3 regions of the Agrobacterium sp. ES01 genome follow, and region 1 is predicted to be linked to each of the others. Evidence: riboswitches for the same ligand, from Rfam matches in the RefSeq annotation. Region 1 holds a riboswitch; each other region holds the start of a gene.
The links. Region 1 has a riboswitch for thiamine pyrophosphate ahead of thiD (bifunctional hydroxymethylpyrimidine kinase/phosphomethylpyrimidine kinase). Riboswitches for the same ligand answer to the same signal wherever they lie in the genome.
Positions count from the first base shown of each region.

Region 1 (10,327 bases):
ATTTTCTATCCGGTGGTTGCCGCAGCCGGGTTTGATCTGATCTGGTTCGGCATCTTCATCGTCGTGGTGACCGAGATCAGTTACATCACACCGCCGGTGGGCATGAACGCCTTCGTCTTGCGATCAGTGGTGCGCAATGTCCGCCTGAAGACGATCTTTTCCGGTCTCATACCCTTTGTGGCCATCGATTTCGTTCGCATTGCCATCCTGCTTGCCTTTCCCGCCATTGTTCTTTTTCTGCCGTCGCATATGTGAGAAGCAATGGCGCTTTCCAGCGCAATGGCTTTTGCGCTAGGGTCGCCGCCGGATACATAGAAGGCTGAAAATAGCGATGGTCTTGGAAAACAAGCGAATTCTTTTGATCATAGCCGGCGGGATCGCGGCATACAAAAGCCTCGACCTTATTCGCAGGCTGCGTGAACGCGGTGCCGAGGTTCGACCCGTGATGACCAAGGCTGCGCAAGAATTCGTCACTCCTCTGGCTGTGGGAGCTCTTTCTTCGGGCCATGTCTTCACCGATCTGTTTTCCCGCGAAGATGAGCAGGATGTCGGCCATATCCGGCTGGCGCGGGACTGCGACTTGATTGTCGTGGCCCCGGCGACGGCTGATCTGATGGCCAAGATGGCAAACGGGCTTGCCGGAGATCTGGCATCGGCAATTCTTCTGGCCGCTGATAGGCCCGTGCTGGTTGCACCTGCGATGAACCCGAAAATGTGGAACCATCCGGCAACCAGACGCAATGTCGAGACGCTCCACAACGACGGTTTTCACTTCATCGGTCCGATGCAAGGTGAAATGGCAGAGAGCGGAGAGTCCGGCACAGGCCGGATGGCAGAACCGCTCGCCATTGTCACGGCGGTCGAAGGGCTGCTTGCGCCCATGGAGCGCCCTCTTACCGGCAAGAAAGCCATTGTCACTTCCGGTCCCACCCATGAGCCGATTGACCCGGTGCGCTATATCGCCAACCGCTCATCTGGTCGGCAAGGCCATGCGATTGCGGCGGCTCTTGCGAAACTCGGGGCGGATGTAACCCTGGTATCCGGGCCTGTGACGATTCCTGATCCGGCCGGTGTATCCGTTATGCACGTAGAGCGCGCGGAAGAAATGCGCGATGCGGTGCTTGGGCTTTTGCCTGCCGATATCGCCGTAATGGTTGCTGCCGTCGCCGATTGGCGAGTGGCCTCCATGGATCGCCAGAAAATCAAGAAAAAGCCGGGCGAAGCACCGCAACCGCTTGAGCTTACGGAAAACCCCGACATCCTGAAAACCGTCGGACACCACACGTTGCGCCCCAGTATGGTTGTCGGGTTTGCGGCGGAGACGCAGGATGTGGAAATCAATGGTCGCGCCAAACTTGAGCGCAAGGGTGCCGATATCATTGTTGCCAATGATGTTTCGCCCGAGACCGGCATCATGGGCGGCCTGCGCAATCGCGTAAAGATCATTGAGGCATCTGGCATCAGCGAATGGCCCGATTTATCAAAGGACGAGGTCGCCGCCAAGCTTGCTCAGGAGATCGCGGACAGGCTGAAGGCAAAGTCCTAGCAAAGCAGTATCCAAGACACCGAATGCATTCATGTGTATCGGTCGCTTATTCCGCAGCCTCAACTGCGTGCGACTGCGCCACCGCCGGCTTGAACTCCGCAGCGTCAAGCCCGTTGTCGGTGACGACCACAGCGCTGCATTCCGGAATTTCGACCCAGGTGTCTTTCTCGTCGTTCAGCGGCTCTGACACAAGGCAGTAGCCGCCGCCCATGGGTGCGGCGAACAGCGTCGGCGCGTTGGCATCGCTCGCGTAGCGGACCCCATACAAGGCCTTTCCATCTGAGAAGGCGGCCGTGAAGCGCACGCGCGCTGAGCCCAAGATCTCATTGCTCAGCTGTTCGACAAAACCAATTGCATTGGCCATGGCCTGCAAGGGTTGTTCGCGCATGCCCAGCTGGAGAGCCAACAGAAACAGAAGTTCGGAATCAGTCGAACCACAGCGCGCATTAAACAAATCATCGTCGAGCATGGCTTCCATGGAGCGACGCAGTTTGTCAAAATGGTCGATCTGACCATTGTGCATGAAAGACCAGGAGTCGTGCACGAAGGGATGACAATTGTCACGGCGTGTCGAACCATGGGTTGCAGCCCGCACATGGGCAAGAAAGAGCGGTGACCGGATTTGCCCGGCAAGACTTTTCAGATTGCAGTCAGACCATGCCGGCAGCACATCGCGAAAACGGCCCGGTTCAGGACGATCACCATACCAGGCGATGCCGAAACCATCCGCATTGGTCGAGGTCATGGCCTTCGTGGCACAATGGGATTGTTCAATCAGGGAATGAGCAGGCGAGCTGACAAGCTCTTCAAGATAGAGAGGCGCTCCGCGATAGGCTGCCCAACGGCACATGTCTTTTGTTCTCCGGCCAGCCGCATCCGCATGCGGCGGTCCAGACAGTGTTGGCATTCTTGGCTAAGATTATCTTAATCCGCCCATTTTTCATTGAAAGAATTTTGCCGGTCTCGCCAAATCGAACGGAGATACGGCAGCAAAAAGGTGAACAGTGCGTTCTGGCCCACCCTCTTCGCGTCACGGCTGTTTCGACTATATTGACTGCAACTCAGTTTTTGCTCGAAAGGAGCCACGGATGTCCATTCGACCTGTCAAACACGAAAGCCAAGCCCAGCCCACCATGGAAGGCGCCGGTGTCAAACTGAATCGGGTCTTTGGCTTCGGCGATCCGTCGATGACTGACCCCTTCTTGATGATGGATGATTTTCGCAACGACAATCCGCAGGATTATATTCGCGGCTTTCCCTGGCACCCGCATCGGGGTATCGAAACGATTACCTATGTCTTGGCAGGCACCGTTGAGCATGGCGACAGTCTTGGCAATCAAGGCATGCTCGGTGCCGGAGACATTCAGTGGATGACAGCCGGTAGCGGCATCATGCACCAGGAAATGCCGAAGGGCGATTTCGCCGGCAAGATGCATGGCTTCCAGCTATGGGCCAACCTGCCGTCTTCACTGAAGATGACGGCACCGCGCTATCAGGACATCAAGGCCGCAGACATTCCGGTCGTCGTCGACGACGATGGCACGGCAGTGCGGGTGGTCTCCGGCAGCTTCTGGGGTAAATCCGGACCCGTGGACGGTATCGCTGCCGAGCCTGTGTATCTCGATATCTCGGTGCCGCCGGGCAAGCGCAAGACGTTTCCAGTTGATACCTACCGCTCGGCATTTGCTTATATCTTTGCGGGTTCCGGCACTTTTCGGGATGCCTCGAAGCCGTTCGGCGTGCGGGTGGAGAAGGAGTTCGAGGGCGAAGAACTCAATATCCGCGACCTCTCCGGCAATCGTACACTGGTCGTCTTCGACACGGGCGATGAAATTACGGTTCAGGCAGGTGACCAAGGCATCCGCTTCCTGCTGGTGTCGGGTAAACCGATCAAAGAACCGGTCGCCTGGCATGGCCCGATCGTGATGAACACACGTGAAGAATTGATGCTGGCGATGCAGGAACTGCAAAACGGAACATTCATCAAGGCCGATCACTAACGGCGCGACCTGAACCACTCGAAAGTGCGGGATGAAAAATTCGGCATTTTCAGGTGGCAGACCTTTGCCCGGATTGCGATGTTGTCTTGAACCAACGAGGGAGCGGACAATGCGGATTGACGGGCAGTGCCATTGCGGCAAGGTGACCTATGAGGCAGAGATCGATCCGGCCGAAGTCTATATCTGCCATTGCACAGACTGCCAAAGGCTGACCGGGTCGCCGTTCCGCGTCACGGTTATCACCGCCTCAAATACCGTTCGCCTGACCGGTTCGGCACCAAAGCTCTATATAAAGCATGGCGACAACGGGAATGTGCGAAAGCAGTTTTTCTGCCCCGAATGCGGATCGCCGCTCTTTACCACAGGCGAAGATGAAACCGGTGAGCGCGGAATTCGCTGGGGAAGCATCAACCAACGCTCACAACTGTTTCCTCGCGAACAGATGTGGTGCCGGTCCGCAGCAACCTGGTTGCCTGACATCAGTGACCTTCCCGAAGATCAGGAAGATTGACGCGAGGCAACGGACTGCCTGCCCTTGGAGGTCAGCTTTGGCGCCACAGCTCGTGAAAGTGATGGACCGGGCCGTGACCTGCTCCAACCGCCAACTGACCGGCAGCCAGAACAGCCCCCGTCAGCCAGATCTTGGCAGTGGAAATGGCAGTGAGGACGTCCACACCCTTTGCAAGTTCGGCTGAAATAGCACTGGATAGAGAACAACCGGTTCCATGGGTGTTGGGCGTATCGATGCGGTTTGCTTCGAACCAGTGGGTTATGTCGCTCGTCACCAGAACGTCCGGACTGTCCTTGCCTTCCAAATGTCCGCCTTTCAACAGAACTGCCTTTGGTCCAAGCGTCAATATCTGGCGCGCTTGACCTTCCATCTGCTCTCTAGTCGCAGCTTCCGCTAAACCGAGCAGAACGGCAGCCTCTGGCAGATTTGGTGTGAGGCAGGTTGCAAGTGGCAGGAGTGCGCTTTTCAAGACTGCGACGGCATCCGGTTTGAGAAGCGGTGCGCCACCCTTGGCGATCATGACCGGATCGAGGACGACCGGGACAGATCGATGGCGCTGCAATGCCTCCGCCACAGCCTTCGCAATATCTGCATTGGCGATCATGCCGATCTTAATGGCATCCACGCGAATATCGGCAAAGATCATGCGGATCTGCTCGGCAACAAAGGCATGCGGCAGCGGATAAACCGCAGACACCCCTTGCGTGTTTTGCGCGGTCAATGCGGTGAGCGCTGCCATTCCGTAGGCGCCCAAAGCGGAAAAGGCCTTCAGGTCTGCCTGGATGCCCGCCCCGCCGGATGGATCAGATCCTGCAATGGAAAGGACGTTTCGGATCATGCGTTCATCCCCCCACCACCGGTGAAACATGATCTCGAATTTGCGCTGTACTTCATCTCGTCCCTTTCAACCGGGCGAAGACGCGGGAGATCTTGATCAGAAAGCGATCCAATCGGACGATCCCGAGCGACTCCCTCCGCCAGCATTATCTGGTTCAGGTTCCAAGGGTACCTCTCAGCCCGTCTTGCAACGAACGCCCCTGTCTCTCCAGACCTCAGTTTAACGACAAAGCCTACGCTGTGTCACGCGCGAAGCTGAGGCGCGCTGGGATGTAGCAAACAGCCTTCGGCCCTGATGCTGGCGCTCCAACTTTGCCTCCTGAAATATTTCCGGCGGGCCTGTTGGACAGCCCGCCTCGAGAGATTACCTTGCCTACCGAATCCGTTCCCCACCCTGCCACATCCGCGCAGACCGCTTCCATCTGAAAGTCCCTCAATGCCTCAGAACACCAATGACGTCTTTGCAACCGGTTACGACGCCTTTCTGTTTGATCTAGACGGAACCTTGATTAACTCGATTCTGGCCGCCGAGCGTGTGTGGAGCCGTTGGGCAGAAAAGCATGGTCTGGATGTGGAAGCTTTTCTGCCGACCATGCACGGCAAGCGCGGCATCGACACAATCCGCGGACTTGCCCTGCCGGGAGTGGATCCGTTGGCAGAGGCAGCTGACGTCGAACGCGGGGAAATCGAGGATGTCGAGGGCGTGGTCACGATCGAAGGTGCCGCAGCGTTCCTATCGTCGCTGCCGCCGTCGCGGTGGACCATCGTGACATCGTCACCCGTCAATCTGGCAAAGGCCCGTCTGGGCGCGGTCGGACTGACACTACCGTCAGGCAGCGTGACCGCAGAGGATGTAACGGTGGGCAAGCCAGATCCGAGCGGGTACCGCCTGGGCGCGTCCCGGCTCGGCTTCGACCCCAGCCGCTGCCTTGTGTTTGAAGATGTGCCGGCCGGCGTTCAGGCGGGCAAGGCAGCGGGCGCGGATGTGATGGTCATCACCTCGACGCATCAGCACGAGCACACCCTTGGCGAGCCATCGATCGTCGACTATCGCGAAATCTCGGCTACGACAGACGAGGATGGCCGACTGCGATTGGTCAGGCGGTAATCACGCCGCCTTTGCGACGTGATATTCCTTGATCTCGACCATCTTGATCGCAGGATGGCGTTCGGATTCATAGCGAAGCGAGAACGTATCCTGCGCCATGAAGACTGGATCGCCATCTAGGTCCCGGCAGATATCGCCGCGACGTGCGGTGATGAACTTTTCCAGATCGGCGTTCTGATCGGCTGAAATCCATCGGCAGACAGAGAAACGCGCCATCTCGAACGAGACCGGCAGGCCATATTCCCCTTGAAGGCGCTCCTTCAAGACGTCAAGCTGCAGCGCTCCAACAACCCCGACGATGGCGGGTGAACCGTCCTCCGGCTGAAACAACTGAACCACGCCCTCTTCCGCCATCTGCTGCAAGGCTTCCTTGAGCTTTTTGGCCTTCATGGCATCCTCCAGGCGAACGCGACGCAGGATCTCCGGGGCAAAATTGGGCACGCCCTGAAAGACGAGCGCTTCGCCCTCTGTCAGTGTGTCGCCGATACGCAGTGTTCCGTGGTTCGGAATGCCAACGACATCGCCGGCATAGGCCGTGTCGGCAAGCTGACGCTGGGACGCGAAGAAGAACTGCGGCGCGGTCAGGCCAAGCTGCTTGCCGGTACGGGCAAGCTTTGCCTTCATGCCGCGCTCCAGCTTGCCAGAACAGACACGTGCAAAGGCAATACGGTCGCGGTGGTTCGGGTCCATATTGGCCTGTATCTTGAAGACGAAGGCCGTCATCTTGTCTTCGCTTGCATGGACGGTACGAATATCCGCCACCTGGTCGCGCGGGGGCGGGGCAAGTGCGCCAAGCGCGTTGATGAGGTCGCGCACACCATAATTGCGAAGCGCCGAACCGAAGAAGACCGGCGTCATATGCCCTTCGAGGAAAGACTGCCGGTCGAACGGACGGCAGGCTTCACGGGCGAGTTCCAGCTCCTCGATAAAGCTCTCGCGCTCGTTCTGTGGCAAATTTACCGCGACAGTTTGAGGTCCGTTGACCGGTGTTGCCTGGACCTGTGAGTCTGGGCCGCGATAGGTGTTGTTGGTCAGATGATAGGAACCGCAAAACGACTTCGAGCGGCCAACAGGCCAGGTGACCGGAGCGGTATCCAGCGCCAGCTTTTCTTCCACTTCGTCCAGAATTTCAAACGGATCGCGGCTTTCACGGTCCATCTTGTTGACGAAGGTGATGATCGGAATATCGCGCATCCGGCACACTTCAAAGAGCTTCAGCGTGCGAGACTCGATACCCTTTGCAGCATCGATCACCATGACCGCTGCATCGACAGCGGTCAGGGTGCGATAGGTATCGTCTGCGAAATCTTCATGGCCGGGTGTGTCAAGAATGTTGAAGACATTGCCGCCGTATTCGAAGGTCATCACGGAGGTGACAACCGAAATGCCGCGCTCGCGCTCGATCTTCATCCAGTCCGAACGGGTCTGAATCCGGTCTTTCTTTGCCTTAACTTCGCCGGCGAGCTGGATCGCACCACCGAACAGCAACAGCTTTTCGGTGAGCGTTGTCTTACCCGCATCCGGGTGCGCGATGATCGCAAAGGTTCGGCGACGAGAGACCGCCTCGGCAAGTGTTTCGGCCATGAGCTGAAAATCCTTATTCGTTGGGCGGTTATCTAGCGACTTGAGGGCGAATATGCAATTGGAGACACGCAACTCCCGCCAGGAAGGAAAATGCCATGCGCGACGTTCTCGGACCCTTGCTCAATCTCGTTCGCCTCCCCCACGGTGACGGCATGGAATTGCCAGCCTATGAGACGGCGGGCGCCGCTGGCATGGACCTGCGTGCAGCTGTCAGTGAAGACGATGCTGTCGTTCTCGACCCCGGTCAGCGCGCGCTTATTCCAACGGGCTTTGTGTTTGAGGTGCCACATGGATTTGAAGCCCAGATCCGTCCGCGGTCCGGCCTCGCCTACAAGAACGGTATAACCTGCCTCAATACTCCGGGCACCATAGACAGCGACTATCGCGGAGAGGTGAAGGTGCTGCTCATCAATCTGGGCCATGATCCCTTCGTGATCAATCGCGGCATGCGAATTGCGCAGATGGTGATCGCGCCGGTGGTGCAAGCACGTGTTGCCGAGACATCGTCTGCAAGTGAAACGACACGCGGACATGGCGGCTTCGGATCGACGGGAACGGCATGACGTTACCCCCAGCTCGACCCGGACTCGTTTACCGAGAAGACTATTTCGCTGATGCCGCTGGCTGGCAGTCGGTCAAACAGTTGCTTCGTGACGTCTTCGAGGTCGAGATCAACCCGATCGATCTTTATGGCGGCCATGACCGCAGCAGCATTGCATGCGCCTGGTTCGATGAATATGGCAGAGTTGTCGCCAATCTCAGCGCGTTTTCACTGCCAATGATGATTGACGGGCAGGTCAGACGCTGTGGCGGTTGGCAAAGTGGCGCGGTGCTACCTGAATACAGGGGAAGAGGCCTTTTCCGGAGCCTGATTCAGCGAATGTTTGAGCGATGTGAGGAGGCAGGCTTTGAGAGCTTGGTCCTGCTGACGGACAAACCAACACTCTATACGCCCTACGAATTCGAAGTGCTGCCCCAACACATCTTCAAAGCTTCGGTCCCTGGCGATGGTTCTCGTGAGCAGACACGAATGCTCGATCTCGCGATACCAGACGATGTTGATCTGTTGAGCCGCCATCTGGACCAGCGCATTCCGGTTTCTTCGCGCTTTTCAGTGTGCTGCCATTCGCGCATGTTTTTCCTGAACTGTCATCTCATCACCGGCGTTCACTTGACCTTGATGGAAAGAAGTGGGGTTATCATCGGATGGCGCAAGACAACCGATGGCGAGACTGAACTTCTTGATATTATCGGACCCTGCATCCCATCGCTGGCCGATATTGCGCAATCACTGAGTTGGGACGAAAAGTGCATCCGTATCGGCTTTCCTCCCGACAAGATCGGCGTTGAAAACGTCGACATACGTCAAGACGATGACGATCTCGTTTTGATGATGCGCGGCCCAATTGAACATCGACCAAAGAGGGCGTTCCGCCTTACACCTATGGCCGATTTTTGAGTCAGCGGAATAAAGATCTGCCTTGCGTCGTCAGGACATGCGTTTTTTTCCTCGCCAGTTGAGGACTTAGTGATTGCATGCTGGCGATTTGTGCCTGTTGATCCTATCTTTTAAGCAACGACAATATTCAAAGGGAGCACCACAATGGCCGATGCAAAGAAACCGGGACGCGGACGCGTCTATGCCTCGATCACGGAAACTATCGGCGATACGCCGATTGTGCGGCTCGACAAATTCGCCAAGGCTAAGGGCGTTAAAGCCAATCTGCTGGCCAAGCTGGAATTCTTCAACCCGATTGCGTCCGTGAAGGACCGTATCGGTGTCGCCATGATCGAGTCGCTGGAAGCTCAAGGAAAAATCACACCTGGCAAGACCACTCTGATCGAACCGACATCCGGGAATACCGGCATCGCGCTTGCCTTTGCCGCTGCCGCCAAAGGCTACAAGCTGATCCTGACCATGCCCGAAACCATGTCGATCGAGCGCCGCAAGATGCTGGCGCTTCTTGGGGCAGAGCTGGTTCTGACCGAGGGTCCGAAGGGTATGAAAGGCGCGATTGCCAAGGCAGAAGAACTTGCTGCATCCGCGCCGAATGCCCTCATTCCTCAGCAGTTCGAAAATGCCGCCAATCCGGAAATCCACCGGAAGACTACTGCCGAAGAGATCTGGAACGATACCGACGGCGCGATCGACATTCTGGTGGCGGGTATTGGCACCGGCGGCACGATTACCGGCACCGGCCAGGTACTGAAGGAGAGAAAGCCTTCCATCAAAGTTATCGCAGTTGAGCCTGCAGACAGTCCGGTTCTCTCAGGCGGCAATCCCGGTCCACACAAGATCCAGGGTATCGGCGCCGGCTTTGCACCCAAGATCCTCGACACATCGATCTACGACGAAGTTGTCACCGTGAGCAACGACGAAGCCTTTGCCAATGCCCGTCTGGTTGCACGTCTGGAAGGTGTACCTGTCGGCATTTCGTCAGGTGCAGCCCTGGAGGCCGCGGTCAAGATCGGTAGCCGCGAGGAGAACGCCGGCAAGACAATTGTGGTTATCATTCCATCCTTTGCCGAACGCTACCTGTCGACGTCACTGTTCGACGGCCTTGGTGAATGAGGCCGCTCGCCCCAATTGAATGATTGACGAAATCTATCAACTGGCCGCTGCGCGCGACGTCACGCAGCGGCCATCTGCCGTTCGGCCGGAATACGGTAGGATATCGCTTCGGCCAAGTGGATGCGGCCCAACTTGTCCGACCCATCGAGATCGGCAAGCGTTCTGGCAA
Region 1 covers NZ_JBNQTH010000001.1:1,286,835-1,297,161, forward strand. Annotated here, with positions in the region: gene ACQQ2Q_RS06320 (TRAP transporter large permease) at 1-255, shown strand, start outside; gene coaBC (bifunctional phosphopantothenoylcysteine decarboxylase/phosphopantothenate--cysteine ligase CoaBC) at 332-1,546, shown strand; gene ACQQ2Q_RS06330 (class II glutamine amidotransferase) at 1,593-2,396, opposite strand; gene ACQQ2Q_RS06335 (pirin family protein) at 2,635-3,546, shown strand; gene ACQQ2Q_RS06340 (GFA family protein) at 3,656-4,057, shown strand; gene thiD (bifunctional hydroxymethylpyrimidine kinase/phosphomethylpyrimidine kinase) at 4,089-4,895, opposite strand; TPP riboswitch at 5,010-5,106, opposite strand; gene ACQQ2Q_RS06350 (HAD-IA family hydrolase) at 5,331-6,002, shown strand; gene ACQQ2Q_RS06355 (peptide chain release factor 3) at 6,003-7,586, opposite strand; gene dut (dUTP diphosphatase) at 7,682-8,149, shown strand; gene ACQQ2Q_RS06365 (GNAT family N-acetyltransferase) at 8,146-9,045, shown strand; gene cysK (cysteine synthase A) at 9,190-10,158, shown strand; gene ACQQ2Q_RS06375 (YifB family Mg chelatase-like AAA ATPase) at 10,218-10,327, opposite strand, start outside.

Region 2 (10,327 bases), on a different contig from region 1:
GGGATAGCGTTCCCTACGACGTTCGCCCCGAAGCCGGCCTGCTGCGCCTGCGCAAGGACCTGGAACTGTTTGCCAATTTGCGCCCGGCCATCTGCTACCCGGCACTGGCGGCAGCCTCGTCACTGAAGCCGGAACTCGTCGAAGGCCTGGACATCCTGATTGTCCGTGAATTGACGGGCGGCGTCTACTTCGGCGAACCGAAGACAATTACCGATCTCGGCAACGGCCAGAAGCGCGCCATCGACACCCAGGTTTACGACACCTACGAAATCGAGCGCATCTCCGCCGTTGCGTTCGAACTGGCCCGCACGCGCAAAAACACTGTCTGCTCGATGGAAAAACGCAATGTCATGAAATCCGGCGTTCTGTGGAACCAGGTCGTGACGGAAACCCACAAGGCCCGCTTTGCCGACGTCAAGCTTGAGCACATGCTGGCAGACGCCGGTGGCATGCAGCTTGTGCGCGCTCCCAAGCAATTTGACGTGATCGTGACCGACAACCTGTTCGGTGACATGCTGTCCGACGTTGCCGCCATGCTTACCGGTTCGCTTGGCATGCTGCCCTCGGCATCGCTCGGCGCACCGGATGGCAAGACTGGCCAGCGCAAGGCCATGTATGAGCCCGTCCATGGCTCGGCACCGGACATTGCCGGCCAGGGCATTGCCAACCCGATCGCAATGATCGCGTCCTTTGCCATGTGCCTGCGCTATTCTTTCAACATGATCGACGAGGCCAACAACCTCGAAAAGGCCATCGCCAATGTCCTTGAAAAGGGCATCCGCACCGGCGACATCATGGCAGAAGGCTGCAAGCAGGTCGGCACACAAGAGATGGGCGATGCGATCCTTGAGGAATTCAAGGCGCTGTCTGCCTGATACCACTCGCCGTTACGGTCCGCGTTGAAAGAGACGCGGACCGAAGCATCACAAAGAGAGAGATGATGAAACATCTGAAGACATGGCTTGAACGACGCAGGGACCGCAACAGCGAGCCTTTTCCGTCGCTTTACTGGAAGCAATGTCTCTTCATCATCGTCAACCTCGTTCTCATCGCCAATCTGGTTTTCGATGGCGCAGCAGTCGCTGGTTCCGGGCAGATTCTCGCCTTTGTAAACAGCATGGGTGGTTTTCTAACCGATTTTGGAAAATCTGGCTGGAGCCTCATCTCCTCCGCCATCCTGTTTGCCATTTTCATGCTGGCGGCCAAAAACAAGGCCAGCATCCACAAGCGCGTCCACTATCTGGCCTCCGCCCATCTGGCCGCGTTTGTATTCTTAAGCGTGGCACTTTCCGGTCTGTCCGCCAATATCCTCAAGCGCGCTATCGGCAGAGCCCGCCCCAAGAATTTCGATGATTGGGGCATTTACGGCTTTTCGCCGTTCCACGGCAGTAGCCGGTTTGAAAGCTTCCCTTCCGGGCATTCCACCACGGTCGGCGCTATTTTCATGATCCTTGCGCTCTGCGTGCCGCGATATCGCATTCTGTTCTTCGTGCTGGCCGTCTGGCTTGGCATGACAAGGGTGATCGTAGGCGCCCATTATCCAAGCGACGTCATTGCCGGTCTCGCATGGGGCGGGTGGTTCACATTTGCGACCGCAGTCATCTTTTCCCGTTATCAGCTTGCCTTCAGGCTGGACAAAAACGGCATACCGGTCATCCGTCGAGAACTCTTCCACAAACAATAAATTCCCGTCCCGGGAACAAAACAAACGCTTGAACAATTCGGTGATGGTGCGGCGGTTCAATCGTCATAGATTTCGTTGCGCACAATCGACCGCGTAGATTGGCGATACGATATTTTCTCGTGGGACTGATCCACACTCCTCGTTCCCGCGTAATTCCAGAAAGACTGCTGGAAGACATACAAGGCGAACTGCCCATACTTGCGACACCGGCAAAGTGGTGCCCAAGGCTAACATTGACGATGGAGGCCCGCATGAAATTGCTTTCCGCTGAAAAACAGCTGTTCAGGGCTGCTCAAAGCGCACCTTATCTTGAAAGAGAAGAAGAACGGCAGTTGGCGCTTCGATGGAAGAACAGCCAAGACAGCGCCGCGCGCGATAAGATCGCCCATGCCCACATGCGCCTTGTCATTGCCATGGCTTCCAAATTCCGCGGCTTCGGCCTTCCCTTGAGCGACCTCATCCAGGAGGGCTATATCGGTCTTCTGGAAGCAGCGGCCCGCTTTGAACCCGAGCGCGAAGTGCGATTTTCAACCTATGCCGGTTGGTGGATTCGCGCCTCCATGCAGGACTATATCCTGCGAAACTGGTCAATCGTGCGCGGTGGCACCAGCTCTTCGCAAAAAGCCCTGTTCTTCAACTTGCGCCGCTTGCGCGCAAAACTCGCACAGGGCGACAAACGGCTGACAGATCAGGCCATTCATCAGGAAATCGCGGTCGCTCTCGGTGTCAGCCTCTCCGATGTGCAAGTGATGGATGCGCGGTTATCCGCCAATGACACATCGCTTCAGGCACCCGTATCGAACGATGATCAGAAGACCGAACGTCTGGATATGCTCGCCAGCGACGACATTCTGCCGGATGAACTGGTCACGCAGGTCATAGACGGTGAGCGCTGGCACGACTGGCTGCAATCGGCGTTGCACGAACTCAACGAGCGCGAATGCCGTATCATCCGCCTGCGCCGCCTGTCTGAAGACGGTGCAACGCTGGAAGAACTGGGTGCTGAATTCGGCATCTCGAAGGAAAGAGTGAGGCAGATCGAAACGCGCGCAATGGAAAAACTCAAAGCCGCTTTATTGGCCAAGACCCCGGAGCGGATCGAAGCATAACGATTCGCAAACTGCGATCAGTCTGTAATGATCTTCACGCGACTACCGGGTTGCGGCACATCGCCCGCACTCATCGCGTTGATCAGCCGGAAAAGCTCAAGCTTGCGCTCGGTGCCCATCATTCTGCCGGACAGCGACGCAAGTGTGTCGCCAGACCTCACCGTGACGATCCTGATGCGCAATGGCTTAAGAGACGCAGCCTCGCTGGACGTGATGCGCCGGAAGCTCTCCCGCAACTTGTTGGCCGTTGGCTCAAGCAATGGGCTACCTTTTGGCACGGCCGTCAGGAAACGGAAGATTTGCGATCCGATCCGGATCACGGTCACATCGAAATCCCAGCGTTCAGCGGACGCCCGCGCCTGAGCTGCCTCCAGTCCATTGACGCGAATTGACCGGATCGAATCCGGAATAAGTCCGGTGACCCAACCGCTGGAGATATAATTGGTAAGGCTACGGCGCTCGCTGTCTGCGACCCCGTCAAACCGGATTGCAACCTCGCCAGCACCCGTTGCCAGTACAGCCTCGACCTTGTTGTCGATCTGAAAACCATCCGGAACCTCGAAGCGAATACCCAGCTTGCCATGCAGGAAGGTCTGACCGCGGACATATCCTTCCTGCGGACTGTCGCCATAGAGCAATCCGTCTATACCGGCGAGATAATAGTCGCGCCCGGTCTCCCCATAGGTCCCCTCAGCACCAAAAGCACGCGCATGCCGCCGCGCGAGTTCCACGCGCTGCGGGGCATTGGGGTGGCTGGACAAGAAGTCGAGGCTCTGGTCGGTATCGGGATCAACGGATGTGAAATGGCTGTAATTTGCCATGGAATCCAGGAAACGCGCTGCGGCATACGGATCATATCCCGCCTCGCCCAGCGTTCTCACACCAATCAGATCGGCCTGCAGCTCCTGCTGTCTGGAGAAGGCCGCAAGACGCAATTTGCCGCGAGCCAATGCCTGCTTGCCTGCCAGGTCACTGGACAGAACTTCAGCCACAACACGGCTTGCAATCACCTCGGCCTCTTCGCGGCGCTGCCGCTCAATACCGTGATTGGCGGTTACATGCGCCATTTCGTGGGAAAGGACTGCTGCCACCTCAGACGCATCGTTTGCAAGCGCCAGAAGACCGCGCGTCACATAGAGATAACCGCCGGGCAGCGCAAAGGCGTTGATCGCCGGCGAGTTGAGGATCGTGATGCGATAGGACTGCGCCGGGTTTTCCGAGACCGCTGTCAAAGCACCGGCAATGCGGGCAACCAGCCTTTCGGTTTTCTCATCGTGATACTCACCGCCATAGCTTGCCACGATGCGCGGATGTTCGCGTGCACCCATCTGCGCCCGCGGGTCACCCTTTTGCACCTCTTCCACGATTTGCGGAGACGACGACGGGCCGATGCTCGACTGATAGGATTGATCGAAAATAGACTGGCAACTGGACGCAAGAAGCAAGACGCCCAGAGCCGCACAGCGTCCCAAGACCCGACCGTTCCCAAATACGGTCTGTGCGGCGTAACCGCTATGTCCCTTCATGGCCCGCATCTTTTCCGGTTCACCTTGAATTCGCGATATCAAACACTGTTGCGCCCTATTTGTCCGTCTTGCCGCGGATCAGCACACGCAGTAACCCAACCGGATTCGCGCCTCTTTTAGTATAAACTTTCGGAGAAGAATAAAGCCGCATCGGATTTAATATAGTGACGTGGATAAGAAAACACAAAAATGCAGACTGAGCGCCCGCTCCCGAGCTGCCAATGCCACTCGCTAACGTCCAAAATAAGGCGTAGCAAACGCCAGCCAGATCAGTGTCCGAGGAATCGCTTCACGACCGGTAGAATGTCATGCGCCATAAATTCGTCAATAGAGGCACTAAGCGCGACCTTTCCCTCATCGACAAAGAGAACATGGTCGCCAATATTGGCCACTTCCTTCGGGTCATGGCTGACGATCAGAACGGTATTGCCAGTCTCTCTATGCAGATCGAGCAACAACTCTGCCATGTCCGATCTGAGACCTGGATCGAGCGCGGCAAAGGGCTCATCCAACAGCAACACAGGCTTGCGACGCACCAGCGCCCGGGCAAATGCCGCACGCTGCCGCTCACCACCCGACAGTGTCGGTGGACGACGTTTCTCGAAACCGCCAAGCCCCACCCGCTCGAGAGCAGAGGAGACTGCAACCTTATCTGATGCACGAAGCCGCAACGAAGGATCGATGCCAAGCCCGACATTGGTGAAGAGATCCAGATGGCCGAAAAGATTGTTGTCCTGAAACACCAGCGAGACCGGTCGATCGGACGGATGAATCCGCGTGACATCTACACCTGCAATCAATACCTGCCCCTGATCGGGCTGCTCGAAGCCGGCGACAAGGTTCAAGAGTGTCGACTTGCCGGAGCCCGATGGTCCCGCAATAACCGTCACACAACCTCCCGGTGCCTCGCAGTCGAATGCAAACGAATGCTGTCCAAGCTGCAGTCCGATATCCTTGAGACCAATGCCGTTTCCCTTGATGTCAGCCACGAAGCACAGCCTCTCTGCGATTGTTCGAATGCGAACCTGCCGTGCCCGCAATGGTCAGCGCCAGGCAAACCAAACCCAGCAGCAAAGCGAGACCATCGGCATCTGCGGTTCGGTAACTGCCGAGACGGCTATAAACCAGCCATGGAAGCGTCGTCAGGTTTTCCGAGCCGAACAATGCCACAGCACCAAGGTCGCCGAGCGACAAAGCCATCGCAAAGGAAAGCGCCATGGCCAAAGGACGCCAGAGAATGGGGAAATCGATCCGCCGCATCCGCGCCCAACCGCTGATTCCGAGACTTGCCGCCAAGCGTCCCGTTCCTTGGGCATGGCTTTCGAACGCCGGCAACAACACCCGCATGGCAAAGGGTAGCGCCATCAAAGCATTGATACCCACCACAATCACCGGGGCATAGCGGGCAACATCACCGAATGCCCTTAAAACCATGAACCAGCCGGTTGCCAGAACGACGGTTGGAACCAGCAATACAAGCGAGGATGTAGACGACAGCAGGCCGGAGAAACTGCGCGCGGTCATCGAAACGCGTCGTGTGCGAAGAGCCAACATGGCCCGGATCAGGAACACGGAGAGCAGAACAGACATGAGGCCGGCGCAGATGGAAACGGCAAGACTGGTCAGTGTCGCATTGATGACTGCCCGCTCGCTCAAAAGCCGGCCTAGATCCGCGCGAAGGCCCGACACCACGATGGAGAGAAGCGGAAGGCAGAGATAGAGCCCGGCAACAGCAATGAAAAGGCCGTCATAGAACCGCGCGCCAATGCCGGCACCATCGAATCGGCACTTGATCCTACCGCTATCTGCGTTGAAGTCAGCAGGTGCTGGAAACAGAGCCATGACGCCCAGGATGGATGCCGTGAGAAGGATCTGCAGAAAGGCAAGCGACACCGCGCGTCCGGGGTCGGAATCGAAGCGAAGGGACTGATAGATGGCGACCTCGATCGTCGTGGCCGCCGGTCCGCCGCCCAGCATCAGCACCAGCGTAAAGCTGGTTGCACACAGCATGAAGATGAGGCCAGCCGCACCGGGCAACACACGCCTGATAGCCGGCCATTCAATAAAACGGAAAACGGCATGCCGCTTCATGCCAAGCTCGCCCGCCATCAGCCAGTATTCTCCCGGAACCCGCTCAAGTCCGACAAGCAGCAGCCGGACGGCGAGCGGCATATTGAAGAAGACATGAGCGAGCAAAATTCCACTCAGACCATAGATGCTGAAGGGCTGACCAAATCCGATCAGGCCAAGTACATCATTAATCAACCCGGTTCGGCCCCAGATACCGAGAAGGCCCAACGCGCCGATCAAAACCGGCAGCCCCATGGGAACCGCCATCAGGCGCACCAACCACTGCCTACCCGGGAACTGTCGACGACGGGCGAAAGCCATCGCCACCGGGATGCCGAAAGCCAGCGAGAGAAAGGTGGAAAGCAGGGATTGCCAGAGCGTGAAGCCAAGCGCGGGAAGCAGAACCGGGTCGCTGAAGAAATCCGCAACCCCATCCTGCGACTTCAACCCGAGAAGAGAGCCGACAGCGATACCGATAAACGAAAAGATCGCGGCGAGGCCAATGGCCCCGCCGACAATTCGATTCATCTTTTCGCGACGGCTCAGCATAGGCTCAGTTCATCGCCTTCAACCACTCGTCGATCCAGGCCTTGCGGTTCGTCTCGACCTCATCGGGATCCATCAGAAACGTCGTCTTTGGATGAACGAGCGTCTTGAAGGCATCCGGCAGCGGCTCGGAAGTCGCGGCCGCCGGCATCATCCAGTTATTGGTCGGGATCGTATCCTGAAAGCCGGAACTCATCATGAAGGAGAGGAATTCGCGCGCGAGATCCTTGTCATGGGCAGTCTTCATCATTCCGGCCACTTCGATCTGGATATAGTGTCCTTCCGAAAACTCCGCGGCCTTATAGCGATCTGTGTTTTCTGCAATCATGTGGTAGGCCGGAGACGTCGTGTATGAAAACACCATCGGCGCTTCACCCTTTGTGAAAAGGCCATAGGCTTCAGACCAGCCGGGCGTGACCGTCAGGACACGACCCTTCAGCTTTTCCCAGGCGGCCGGTGCCTCATCGCCATAGATCGACTTGATCCAGAGCAGAAGCCCCAGACCCGGTGTGGATGTGCGCGGATCCTCGATGGCAATCTTCTGGTTCGGATCGCCCTCAATCAGCTCCTTCATGCTGGCGGGCGGCGTTTTGATAGCTTCGCTATCGTAGACGACGGCAAAATGCCCGTAGTCGTAGGGTATGAAGACATCATCGCTGAAGCCCCCGGGCACATGCACAACCGATGTATCGATATCATGGGCTTCGAAAAGCCCGGTCTGCTTGGCCTCGCTGACAAGGTTGGTATCGAGACCCAGAACGATATCGGCATCACTGCCCTTGCCCTCGAGTTTCAGCCGGTTCAAAAGCGCCACACCATCGGCCACACCGACGAATTTCACAGTGCAGTCGCAGGTCGCCTCAAACGCGTCCTTGACCTTCGGCCCTGGACCCCATTCGGAAATGAAACTCTCATAGGTGTAGACCGTCAGGGTCTTGTCCTGCGCAAATGCAGAGGGCGCCGGAAAGGTTGCAAATGCTACAGCAGCAGCCACTGCGCTGCGAATGGTCGAATGTGGAAAGATTGGCATATCGCCCCTCCTCTGTTTGAACAAAATCGGGATAGGGCGCGGCTTTGCACGACGCTTCTAATCCCTCCGCCGGTGTTAACCGGATCAGGTTCCGCGGGTTGGCGTTAAACGCCTCTCAGCCATCTATTGCATGCAACAAAAGGCACCCCGTTAGAGCGAATAAAGACATAGCGTGCAGGCACCGGCCTTGCAAGCCGGCGCGAATATCAATTCGCAAGGTTGAGTGTCAGCCCTCGAGTTCCTCGCGCAGCATTTCAAGCTCCAGCCATTCCTCTTCCCAGCGCGCCACATCCGCCCGCAGTTTTTCCATCTCGGCGGCGAGCTTGTTGAAAGTCGCCGGATCCTTGGTGAAGAGGTTCGGATCAGCCATCTTGGCCTCGCAGGCGGCAATTTCCTGTTCGGCCTTTTTCATTTCCTTCGGCAGGTTCTCAAGCGCGAACTTCTGCTTGAAGGACAGCTTGACCTTGTTCTTCTGGCCGGAAACCGACGAACTCTGAGATCCGCTCGCCTTTGTCTTTTCGGCCTTCTCAATCTTGCGGCGCTCGTCCTCGGCGCCCTTGCGCTGCGCCATCATGTCGGAATACCCACCGGCATATTCGATCCAGCGTCCGTCGGGGTCTTCTGGATTGGCCGGCGCAATGGTGGAGGTCACGGTTCGATCGAGAAAGTCACGATCATGGCTGACGAGAATGACGGTACCGCTATAGCCGGCCACGATCTCCTGCAGCAGGTCCAACGTCTCGATGTCGAGATCGTTGGTCGGTTCGTCGAGGATCAGAAGGTTAGATGGCCGGGCCATGATCCGTGCCAGCATCAGCCGGGCGCGCTCGCCACCAGACAGGTTCTTGATCGGCGTTCTCGCCTGCTCCGGCTGAAAGAGGAAGTCTTTCATGTAGCCGGTCACATGTTTCTGCTCGCCATTGACCAGCAGGTTATCGCCGCGACCATCGGTCAGATAGTGGGCAAGCGTGTCATTGAGGTTCAGATCCTCACGTTTCTGATCAAGCGTGGCGATATCCAGATTGGTACCGAGCTTGACCGTCCCCTCGTCCGGAGCGAGTTCACCGGTCAGCATTTTCAACAGCGTCGTCTTGCCGGCACCATTTGGACCCACAAAACCGATACAGTCACCACGATGCACGCGCAGCGAAAACGGCGACACAATGGTACGCTCGCCATAGGCCTTGGTAATTCGCTCCGCCTCGATTACCAGCTTGCCGCTATCCTTGCCCTCGGTGATATTGGCCTGGATTGTGCCCTGAGGACCCTTATGACCGCGATAATCGGAGCGCAACTGCTGCAGGTTGCCAAGGCGACGCATATTGCGCTTGCGCCGCGCCGTTACACCATAGCGTAGCCAGTGCTCTTCGCGTTCGATGGCCTTGCCAAGCTTGTGCTGCTCGATCTCTTCTTCCTCCAGCACCTTGTCGCGCCATTCCTCGAAGAAACCGAAGCCACGGTCGAGACGACGCGAAAGACCCCGGTCGAGCCAGACGGTGGCATTGGAGACTTTCTCGAGAAAACGACGGTCATGCGAGATCAGCACGAGGGCACTGCGCGAAGAAGCAAGCTCGGCTTCCAGCCACTCGATTGTCGGAAGGTCCAGATGGTTGGTCGGCTCATCCAGGAGAAGAATATCGGGTTCCGGCGCCAATACGCGCGCAAGCGCTGCACGCCGCGCCTCCCCACCCGACAATCGCGTCGGATCTTCCTCGCCGGTCAATCCCAGATGTTCCAGCAGATAAGTGACCCGATAGGCATCGTCTCCGGGGCCAAGTCCCGATTCTGCATATGCCTGAACGGTGGTATATCCGCCGAAATCCGGAGCCTGCTCCAGATAGCGGATCGTCGAAGACGGATGCCTAAACACCTCGCCCGACTGTGACTCCACCATGCCGGCGGCAATCTTCATCAGCGTCGACTTGCCGGAGCCGTTTCGCCCCACGAGACAAATCCGGTCGCCCGGCTCCACCTGCAGATTTGCGCCGTCGAGCAATGGCGTACCGCCAAAGGAAAGCTTGATGTCGTCGAGTTTCAAAATGGGAGGCGCCAAGGTTTCAGGCTCCGGTCAGGTCATGAGGGCGCGCAAGGATCACGGCATCGCCGCTGCCCAGCGTGAATTCGACTGGTCCTTCGGCGACGTTCGAAATCGTCCGCGAAGAACCGAATGGAAGGGTAAAGTCGTTGAGCGGGTAGCGTGCATTGCGAATGGTAAGGCCTTCAAGCCTTGTCAGACCAAGCACGGAAAACAGCGAGCCTTGCGGCAAGTCGAGATACAAGGGCCTTGAAAGCAACGGATATGCTTCTTCGTCGCCCGAGGTCATCATCACGTCCAGACCGGATTTCGCCAATGCGACACCAG
Region 2 covers NZ_JBNQTH010000006.1:141,470-151,796, reverse strand. Annotated here, with positions in the region: gene leuB (3-isopropylmalate dehydrogenase) at 1-875, shown strand, start outside; gene lpxE (lipid A 1-phosphatase LpxE) at 941-1,684, shown strand; gene ACQQ2Q_RS17750 (RNA polymerase factor sigma-32) at 1,936-2,793, shown strand; gene ACQQ2Q_RS17745 (M48 family metalloprotease) at 2,811-4,319, opposite strand; gene ACQQ2Q_RS17740 (ATP-binding cassette domain-containing protein) at 4,589-5,308, opposite strand; gene ACQQ2Q_RS17735 (thiamine/thiamine pyrophosphate ABC transporter permease ThiP) at 5,301-6,938, opposite strand; gene thiB (thiamine ABC transporter substrate binding subunit) at 6,943-7,965, opposite strand; TPP riboswitch at 8,010-8,125, opposite strand; gene ACQQ2Q_RS17725 (ABC-F family ATP-binding cassette domain-containing protein) at 8,192-10,018, opposite strand; gene ACQQ2Q_RS17720 (thiamine diphosphokinase) at 10,023-10,327, opposite strand, start outside.
Region 2: another riboswitch for thiamine pyrophosphate. It lies ahead of thiB (thiamine ABC transporter substrate binding subunit); the one in region 1 lies ahead of thiD (bifunctional hydroxymethylpyrimidine kinase/phosphomethylpyrimidine kinase).

Region 3 (10,327 bases), on a different contig from region 1:
GCCGGCCCCGGATACGGCGGTGTTCAGCAGAACAGCATCATAGCCGAGTTCCATGACCTGCAGTGCATGGGAGGGGCGTCCTATGCCGGCATCGACGATCAATGGGATATCGGCAAATTCGGCCCGCATTGCTTTCAAACCCACCATGTTTTGCGGCCCCATGGCAGAGCCGATCGGTGCGCACCAGGGCATCAGCACCTTGCATCCGGCATCGAGCAGCTTTTCGCCAACCACAAGATCGTCGGTTGTGTAGGGGAAGACGTTGAAGCCATCTTCTGAGAGAATGCGGGCAGCCTCTACCAGAGCAAAAACATCAGGTTGCAGCGTATCCTGATGGCCGATCACCTCAAGCTTGACCCAGTTTGTGCCAAAGACCTCACGGGCCATCCTTGCTGTCAGTATGGCCTCGGAAACGGAGTGGCAGCCGGCCGTATTGGGCAGAACCCGAACCCCGAGTGCCCGGATCAGATCGAAGAACTCGCCACCCGACTTGCCGCCTGCTGTTTCCCGGCGAAGCGAGACGGTGACAATTTCAGTTCCGGAGCATCTGACGGCCTGCTCAAGGACTGTTGGCGACGGATAGCGCGCCGTGCCAAGCAGAAGACGCGATTGAAGCGCGACATCGTATAGGATCAGCGTCATCGTCAGCCTCCCTGCTTGGGGCTCAGGATTTCGATCCGGTCGCCCTCGTCGAGGCGATGGACGGCGCGATCCTCACGATGAACGAGGTTGCCATTGACGGCGGTCGCCAGCCAATCACCCTCGTAGTCGAGGGCTGTCATGAGATCGAGAAGCGTTACAGCTTCGATTGTAACGGGTTCGCCATTTACGATCAGTGTCATGCTGTCAGCCTTTCTTTTCTGCGCGTCGGGTGCGAAAGTCGGTCTGCAGCTGCGACCGCGAGTGCTGGAGAAAGCAGGAAACCGTGGCGGTAAAGCCCGGCAAGGGCAAAGCCGTCCGGCGTCTCTTCAATGCGTGGAATGTTATCGGCAAAGGCGGGTCGAATGCCGGTGCCGGTCTCAATGATGCGAGCCTCTCCAAAAGAGGGATGAAGCGCGTAAGCCGCGTTCAAAAGCTCCATCATTGAACGCGCGGTTATCGGGCCATCGTCGGCAGCTTCGATCATGGTGGCGCCCAGCATGAAGCGATGTTTCTCGCGGGGCACCAGATAGACCGGGTGGCGCGGATAAAGGAGGCGCACCGGGCGCGATAACGTGATGTCTGGTGTGTCGAGATAGAGCATCTCGCCGCGCACACCGCGCAGGCTGTTGGCGGGGCCAATGGCGGCTGGTCCGGTGCAGTCAACGATGGTGTCGAAACAGCCGGTGTCCTTTGCTTTTGCACCCAAATGAAAGGTGACGCCGCTTGCTTGCAAAGACCGATGGAGACCGGCCAGGGCTGCTCGTGGATCAAGATGCGCTTCCTCGGGGAAAAAGAGAGCTTTGGAAAAGCGGCCGGCCAAGCAGGGTTCCAGCGCCGCGATCTCCTCTGCGTCCAGCCAGCGAAAGCCGCGCGTACGGCCGGCAAATCGCTTCAGTTCTTCTCTATCGCGGGGTGGAGCGACGACGAGAGTTCCATTCTTCTTCACCGAGCCTGGAAGTGCCGCCTCCCACCAGTCGGCTGCCGAAAGGCCAAGTTCAAGAATGCACTCTTCCGCCGCCTCACGCTCGCAATACGGAGCCAACATGCCGCCCGCATAATGCGACGCGCCATGGCCTATGACAGAGCGGGTTTCACTGACCTCAACCTTGATGCCGCGACGCGTGAGTTCGAAGGCAGCCGTGAGGCCTGCAACGCCTGCGCCTTTGATCAGAACAGCCATGGACGCGACTCCGTGACTGAAGCCTGCTCTGGGTGATGAGCCGGCTTGCCCGATTGTCGATCGTGAAAGCGGCTCATTGCTTTCCCCCTTCGACCGGCATGTAGAGATCGCCGCCCGCACGGTATTTCTCGGCCATGGCGGCCATTCCTTCTTTCTGGGCCTCGGCGCGGATGTCGTGGGAGATGCGCATGGAACAGAATTTGGGGCCGCACATGGAGCAGAATTGCGCTGTCTTGTGCGCCTCTTTTGGCAGGGTCTCGTCATGCAGCGCACGAGCCGTTTCCGGGTCGAGCGAGAGGTTGAACTGATCTTCCCAGCGAAACTCGAAGCGGGCGCGGGACAGCGCATCGTCGCGGGCCTGTGCTGTCGGATGGCCCTTGGCGAGGTCTGCGGCGTGGGCCGCGATCTTGTAGGTAATGACGCCGGTCTTCACGTCGTTGCGGTCTGGCAGGCCCAGATGTTCCTTCGGCGTGACGTAGCAGAGCATGGCCGTGCCAAACCAGCCGATCATGGCGGCGCCGATGCCGGAGGTAATGTGGTCGTAACCGGGGGCAATGTCGGTGGTCAGTGGCCCCAGGGTGTAAAAGGGGGCCTCGCCGCAAACAGCGAGCTGCTTGTCCATATTGGCCTTGATTTTGTGCATTGGCACATGGCCTGGGCCCTCGATCATCACCTGGCAGTCCTTTGCCCATGCGATCCGGGTAAGCTCGCCCAGCGTCTCCAATTCGGCAAACTGGGCGGCATCATTGGCATCGGCAATCGAACCGGGGCGTAAGCCATCGCCGAGTGAGAAAGACACGTCGTAGGCGCGGCAGATGTCGCAGATCTCCTCGAAATGCTCGTAGAGAAAACTCTCCTTGTGGTGATGCAAACACCACTTGGCCATGATCGAGCCGCCGCGACTGACGATACCTGTGACCCGGTCGACGGTCAGATGGATATAGGAGAGCCTGACACCGGCGTGGATGGTGAAATAGTCGACGCCCTGCTCGGCCTGCTCGATCAGCGTATCGCGATAGACTTCCCAGGTGAGGTCCTCGGCAATTCCATTCACCTTTTCCAGTGCCTGATAGAGCGGCACGGTGCCGATCGGTACGGGTGAATTGCGGATGATCCATTCGCGGATATTGTGGATGTTGCGGCCTGTGGAGAGATCCATCACCGTATCGGCACCCCAGCGGGTGGCCCAAACCATTTTGTCCACCTCCTCTGCCATGGAGGAGGTGACTGCGGAGTTGCCAATATTGGCGTTGATCTTGACCAGGAAGTTGCGGCCGATGATCATCGGCTCGGCTTCGGGATGGTTGATGTTGGCTGGGATAATCGCCCGCCCCCGGGCGATCTCCTCGCGCACGAAGTCCGGCGTTATGACATCCGGGATCGCCGCGCCGAAGTCTTCTCCATCGCGTGTTCGCATTTCCTTCACGGCCTTGCGGCCAAGATTCTCGCGGATCGCCACGAATTCCATCTCTGGCGTGATAATGCCGGCGCGGGCATAGGCAAGCTGGGTGACAGCCTGCCCGGCGAGCGCTTTTCGGGGTGTCGGCAAGGCAGGAAATTGCGGGGTCAGTTTCTCACCCGAGACAAATCCGTTGTCTTCGGGTTTCACCGAGCGACCGTCATAGGCTTGCGTATCGGCGCGCGCTGATATCCACGCCTCTCGCAGGCGGGGCAAGCCCTGTTCAATGTTTATGGTGTTGCCAGGGTCTGTGTAGGGACCAGAAGAATCATAGACTGTGACCGGTGGTTCGCCAGCGGTCGGGTGGACGCTGATCTGGCGCATGGGAACGCGGATATCGGTATGGACCTCGCCTGTGACATGGATTTTTGTCGATGCCGGCAGCGGACCAGTGGTGACTTCGGGTGTTGGAATTTTCGAGGCAATGTTCATCGTGAGGCTCCAAGTATTCGGTTTGGAGACCCAGTCATGTCAGCCGGAATGATGAAAAGACGCCACAAGCCCCAAAATATTCGGGCCTTGATTGCACAGCGCTCGCACCGTCCCTACGCCAGTATGAACTGGATCAGGTTCAACGGGTCACCGCGCTGTTTATGCAAACCTAGCGGAATCTCAGCCCCTTGTCGGGACACCCCTGGTGAATGGCTTCAAGGTTCTTCCGCGAATGACGATTTGTCAATGCCGTTTAGGGCATGGGCACGTCGAACACCTCGCCGGCATGAAGCGGGCGGAAGCGGGATGCCGCTATGTCCCTTTCTGCTAAGGCCTGGCTCAGCGCGGTGACGGGCGCGTCTATGGCCTCGTCGGTCAGCTGGAATGTGCCGAAGTGGTGACCTGCCACATGGGCTGCATTGCAAAGCGCCATACCGTCCACGGCTTCTTGCGGACTTTGATGCTGACCCTTCATGAACCAGCGCGGTTCATAGGCGCCAATCGGTAAATTGGCGAGACGGAAACCACCGTGTTTTTCCCGGGCTGCTCGATAGTTTATGCCGTCGTGAAAACCGGTATCACCGACATGATAGATTTTGCCGAATGGCGTTGAAATCACGAATGCGGCCCAGAGTGCCATACGTCTGTCGGTCACCCCGCGGGCTGACCAGTGATGGCAAGGTTCTGCATCAATCGTTACGCCGTCCCAATAGGATAGCTGCTCTCCCCAATCCATGGTCGAGACCTTGGCGTCGGGAATGGATTTGTGGATGACCGTGTCATTGCCAAGCGGCGTGATGATGTGGGCACCGTGCTCGGCATAGAGGCGTTTCAACGTCGAGATGTCGAGATGGTCATAGTGATTATGTGTCACGAGCACCACGTCGATATCCGGAAGATCATTGAAGGCGATCCCCGGCTTGGCCACCCTTTTCGGCCCGGCAAAACTCAAGGGGCTTGCGCGATCAGACCAGAGGGGATCTGTCAGAATGTTGAGGCCTGCGACCTGAATGAGCAGAGAGGCATGGCCGATCATCGTGACGCGAAGCCCATCGCCCGTGATGCGCTGTGTCGGTTTTGTCGGTGCAAAGGGGCTGGGGGCCGACTTTGGCCATTTCGCCCGTTCACCTTTGAACTTCCACTTTAACAGATCGCGCAGGCCTGCCGGTTTGATGCCGCCAGGGTTGAAAAAGCGAACGCCGTCGAAATGCTTGGAGGGCGGACCATCATAATAGGGGTTGGGCAGCTTCTTTGGCATTCTTCCCTCCTCGCAACGAAACCGTGTCCAGTGTTACCTAAGCTTCATAACGTCAATTGAAAGACGCTGACCTTAAAGCAAAAGGCCCCGCAGTCTTGACTTTATGATGGATTTCCTGTTTATCGCGCCGAAATCAGCGACAAGAGCAGACTCTTGAGCCGCCGACCGGGACCCCTAACAGGTATAAACAGATCCCGGAGGTCAACACCCGACAGCGCGATGCGCCCTCGGGTGCTTTTTGGCTTTGCGTCTTGTTTTTGCCGCCGAAAGAACCAACGTTGCGGGCGAAGCTATAGCCAACTCGAAACGACAAGGAAGAGCCGATGTTTGAAAACCTCCAGGACCGCCTTGGATCCATTCTAAATGGACTGACGGGCCGTGGCGCACTGTCGGAGGCGGATGTTTCCGCTGCCCTGCGCGAGGTGCGTCGTGCGCTTCTCGAAGCCGACGTCGCGCTGGAAGTGGTGCGCGAATTCACCGAGAAGGTGCGCGAAAAAGCCGTTGGCGCCGCCGTTGTGAAGTCGATCAAGCCTGGCCAGATGGTCGTGAAGATCGTTCACGATGAGCTGGTAGACATGCTGGGTGCCGAAGGCGTCACCATTGATCTTCATGCAGCAGCACCGGTCGTCTTGATGATGGTCGGTCTGCAGGGCTCGGGTAAGACAACAACCACCGGCAAGATTGCCAAGCGGCTGACGGATCGGGACCGCAAGAAAGTTCTGATGGCTTCGCTCGATACGCGCCGTCCGGCCGCGCAGGAGCAGCTTCGCCAGATTGGCGAACAGATCAAGATCGATGTCTTGCCGATCATTGCCGGCCAGTCGCCGACAGATATCGCGGCACGCGCGGTTCAGGCGGCAAAGCTTGGCGGCCACGATGTCGTGATCCTCGATACGGCTGGTCGTACGCATATCGACGAACCCTTGATGGTCGAGATGTCCGACATCAAGAAGAAGTCCAATCCGCATGAAATCCTGCTGGTCGCGGATGCGCTGACCGGTCAGGATGCTGTCAATCTGGCTCGCAATTTCGATGAGCGCGTTGGCATTACCGGCCTTGTTCTGACCCGTATGGACGGTGACGGTCGTGGCGGTGCGGCACTTTCGATGCGTGCGGTAACCGGCAAACCGATCAAGCTGATCGGTGTTGGTGAAAAGATGACGGAACTCGAGGAGTTTCATCCTCGCCGTATCGCCGACCGCATTCTCGGTATGGGCGACATCGTTTCGCTGGTCGAGCGAGCATCGGAAACGATCGATGCCGAAAAAGCCAAGGTCATGGCCGAGAAAATGGCCAAGGGCAAGTTCGACCTGAACGACCTCGCCGATCAGCTCAAGCAGATGCAGAACATGGGCGGCATGGGGGGCATCATGGGCATGATGCCTGGTATGGCCGGCATGAAGGACAAGATGGCTGCCGCTGGCATGGACGACAAGATGTTCGCCCGTCAGTTGGCGATCATCTCTTCCATGACAAAGGCCGAGCGCGCCAACCCCGATCTGCTCAAGCACAGCCGCAAGAAGCGTATAGCTGCGGGCTCCGGCACTGACGCTGCTGCCATCAACAAGCTGCTCAAGATGCACCGCCAGATGGCCGATATGATGAAAGCCATGGGCGGCAAAGGCAAAGGCGGCGGCATGATGAAGCAGATGATGGGCGGTCTTGCCGGCAAGATGGGCCTCGGCGGAATGGGCGGTGGAATGCCGGACCTTTCCAAGATGGATCCCAAGCAGATGGAACAACTGGCCAAGCAGGCCGATGCCATGGGTCTTGGTAAAGGCGGTGGCCTGCCAGGCATGGGTGGCGGAGGATTGCCTGGCCTTGGCGGTCCGAAACTGCCAGGTCTTGGTGGCCTTCCCGGATTGCCCAAGAAGAAGTGATGAGGAACCAGCATGATTGATCCCGCCATCAAGGAGCAGCTCGCCGGTTACCGCCAGTCGATCGACAATATCGACGCAGCGCTTGTCCATATGCTGGCTGAACGCTTTCGCTGCACCAAGGCAGTGGGTGTTTTGAAAGCACAACATGAATTGCCGCCGGCAGATCCGGCGCGCGAAGAATACCAGATCACCCGGCTGCGCGAACTCGCTCACGATGCCCAGCTTGATCCGGATTTTGCGGAGAAGTTCCTGAATTTCATTATCAAGGAAGTGATCCGTCACCATGAAGCCATTGCTGCCGAGCACGGCAGCGCAACCTAAATGCCGTTTGAAACAAACGGTCCAAGAAAGCCTGAAGGAGTAAACACATGGCCCTGAAAATTCGTCTTGCACGCGGCGGTTCCAAGAAGCGTCCTTATTACCAGATCGTTGTTGCCGACGCTCGCAGCCCACGCGACGGTCGTTTCCTGGAGAAGGTCGGTTCCTGGAACCCGATGCTGGCCAAGGACAACGAAAAGCGCGTTGAACTGAACGCCGAGCGCATCCAGGAATGGGTTGCCAAGGGCGCCCAGCCGACAGACCGCGTTCTGCGCTTCATGGCTGAAGCTGGCCTCGCGAGCCGCGACGCTCGCGTCAACCCTGAAAAGGCAAAGCCTGGCAAGAAGGCTGTCGAGCGCACCAAGGAAAAGGAAATGAAGGCCGCTGAAGCTGCAGAAGCCGCGGCTGCTGCAAGCGAAGCTGCTGCCGAGTAATTTTCTGCCGATATGCATGATTTTACGGCCGGCATGCTCTCATGCCGGCCGTTTTCCGTTTCCCTTCGCTGGTGACATTCACTAAAAGAGACCACATGAAATGAACTCGAAACAGATCTGCGGCTGATGGCAAAACTCGAAAATCCTGTTCTCATGGCGACCATCGGATCCGCACAGGGCCTGAGAGGCGAAGTGCGGGTGAAATCCTTTGCTGCCGACCCGACGGCACTTGGCGATTACGGCAATCTTCACGCCAAGGACGGTCGCGTCTTCGAGATTCTGGAAATTCGCGAAGCCAAGACGGTCGTGGTTGTCCGCTTTCGTGGCGTCAACGATCGCAATGCCGCGGAAGCCTTGAACGGGCTTGAGCTTTATATTGAACGCGACGCCCTGCCGGATGACGAGTTGGACGAAGACGAGTTCTACTATGCCGATCTTGAGGGGTTGCAGGTGTTCGACGCGGAAGGTGCTCATTATGGCGCCGTGAGCGGAGTCTATGATTTTGGCGCCGGTGACCTGCTCGAATTGAAAGGGCCGGGCAAGCGCCCCGTGCTTATTCCCTTCTCCGAGGCTGCGGTGATCGAAGTCGATATGGACGGCGGACGTATTATCGTTGATCCCATCGCTGCGGGACTGAAGGATGATGGCGATATATTGCCGCTCGGCCGCAGCGGAAAGCCACCCTCTGACAAGCGCGGATGAGCCGCAAATTATGACCTTCAAAGCAACGGTGCTTACCCTTTATCCGGATATGTTTCCCGGGCATCTCGGCCATTCCCTTGCCGGCAAGGCATTGGCGCGCGAGGACTGGTCGCTGGATACGGTTCAGATCCGGGATTTTGCCACCGGCAAGCATCGCAATGTTGACGACACACCGGCCGGTGGCGGAGCCGGCATGGTGCTAAAACCCGATGTTCTGGCTGCTGCAATCGATTCGACCGGGACCGATACGAGACCGCGGCTTCTGATGAGCCCACGCGGCAGACCGCTCACGCAAAAGCGTGTGCGCGAGATTGCCGCTGGCGAAGGTGTCGTGATCGTCTGTGGCCGGTTTGAAGGTGTCGACCAGCGCGTGATCGAGGCGCGCAACCTCGAGGAAGTCTCGATCGGCGATTACATCTTGTCCGGTGGAGAGCCTGCGGCTTTGACACTGCTGGACGCTGTCGTGCGCATTCTGCCGGGCGTCATGGGAAATGATCAGTCGGGTGTCAGCGAAAGCTTTGAAGGCGGTCTTCTGGAGTATCCGCAGTATACCCGTCCGGCGGAATTCGAAGGTCTTCCCATTCCCCCTGTTCTGATGTCCGGAAATCATGGCGCCATCGATAAATGGCGTCACGAAGAAGCCCTCAAACTGACGCGTGAGCGGCGCCCCGACATTCTCGACGACCAAGGATCTGACGGCTCAAACTGACCTCTCGCGGTCCATTTGTCGCCTTTGTTGGTTTTTCTTACCGCCAAGGGATGAGATCGCCTCCAAAATAGCGGTTTTGGGGGTGACAAACAGATGGCGGTGGTGTAATGCCCCACGCGGAAATGGGCTTAGTCCCGTCTACCAGCAAACAAAGAGCACGCGCACCGCTCCTGCCTATCAAGGCTAAGTCCGGAGGAAATCCGATGGACCATTGTTGAGCGCTCTGGCTGTTTCAGAAGAATCGAAGGTTAGACATATGAACATCATTCAACAGTTGGAAGCCGAACAGGCCGCCAAGATCGAAGAAAAGCGCAAGCTTCCTGAATTCTCCGCAGGCGACACCGTTCGTGTCAACGTCCGCGTGACAGAAGGTACACGTACTCGTGTGCAGGCCTATGAAGGCGTTTGCATTGCACGTTCGGGTGGCGGCATCAACCAGAGCTTCACCGTTCGCAAGATTTCCTATGGCGAAGGCGTAGAGCGCGTATTCCCGGTTTATTCTCCGCTGGTTGAAGGCGTTGAAATCGTTCGTCGTGGTAAGGTTCGTCGCGCCAAGCTGTACTACCTGCGCGATCGTCGCGGCAAGTCTGCTCGTATTATCGAAGACACCGGTACCCGCGCCCGCAAGCTGAACGATGAAGAGCGCGCAGCTGTCGTTGCCGAAAAGGCCCGTATCGAAGCTGAAAAGGTTGCAGCCGCCCAGGCACTTGCAGCTGAAAAGGCTGCAGCAGAAGCCGCAGAAGCAAAGGCAGCAGCGGATGCCGCTGCAGCAGCCGAGGCTGAAGGTTCTGCGGAATAAGAATTTCCTTTATCGGGATATCGATCAAGGCGACCTTCGGGTCGCCTTTTTCATTTGGGCTTGCTCGCCTTGCTTGCAACTCTTCCTCAAATTGTGACACTCTGGCCAAGCCACATTTTCAGGAGTTTCCCATGCCGTCCAGACGCGCGCTTCTTGCCGGGCTCACAGCCCTTATTCTCGCACCTGCTGCTGTCCATGCTGCCGACCTGCCGGATCTCGGCGGAAAATCAGTCGTGGTGGTTACCGAGAATGCCTATCCTCCACTGCAGTTCGTCGACCCCAAATCCGGTGCCGCGATTGGCTGGGAATATGACGCCATGGCGGAAATTGCCAAGCGATTGAATTTCAAGGTCGAGTATCAGAACACGTCATGGGACGCGATGATCCAGGCAGTGTCTGATGGGCAGTATGATATCGGCATGACCGGCATCACCATCACCGATGAGCGCAAGGCAAAAGTTGATTTCTCAGAACCCTATATGCGGTCTGAGCAGTTCATGCTGGTGCGTGGCGA
Region 3 covers NZ_JBNQTH010000006.1:108,063-118,389, forward strand. Annotated here, with positions in the region: gene ACQQ2Q_RS17540 (thiazole synthase) at 1-642, opposite strand, end outside; gene thiS (sulfur carrier protein ThiS) at 645-842, opposite strand; gene thiO (glycine oxidase ThiO) at 839-1,822, opposite strand; gene thiC (phosphomethylpyrimidine synthase ThiC) at 1,896-3,713, opposite strand; TPP riboswitch at 3,806-3,927, opposite strand; gene ACQQ2Q_RS17560 (MBL fold metallo-hydrolase) at 3,967-4,971, opposite strand; gene ffh (signal recognition particle protein) at 5,295-6,851, shown strand; gene ACQQ2Q_RS17570 (chorismate mutase) at 6,864-7,172, shown strand; gene rpsP (30S ribosomal protein S16) at 7,220-7,603, shown strand; gene rimM (ribosome maturation factor RimM) at 7,730-8,305, shown strand; gene trmD (tRNA (guanosine(37)-N1)-methyltransferase TrmD) at 8,316-9,014, shown strand; gene rplS (50S ribosomal protein L19) at 9,271-9,813, shown strand; gene ACQQ2Q_RS17595 (transporter substrate-binding domain-containing protein) at 9,945-10,327, shown strand, end outside.
Region 3: another riboswitch for thiamine pyrophosphate. It lies ahead of thiC (phosphomethylpyrimidine synthase ThiC); the one in region 1 lies ahead of thiD (bifunctional hydroxymethylpyrimidine kinase/phosphomethylpyrimidine kinase).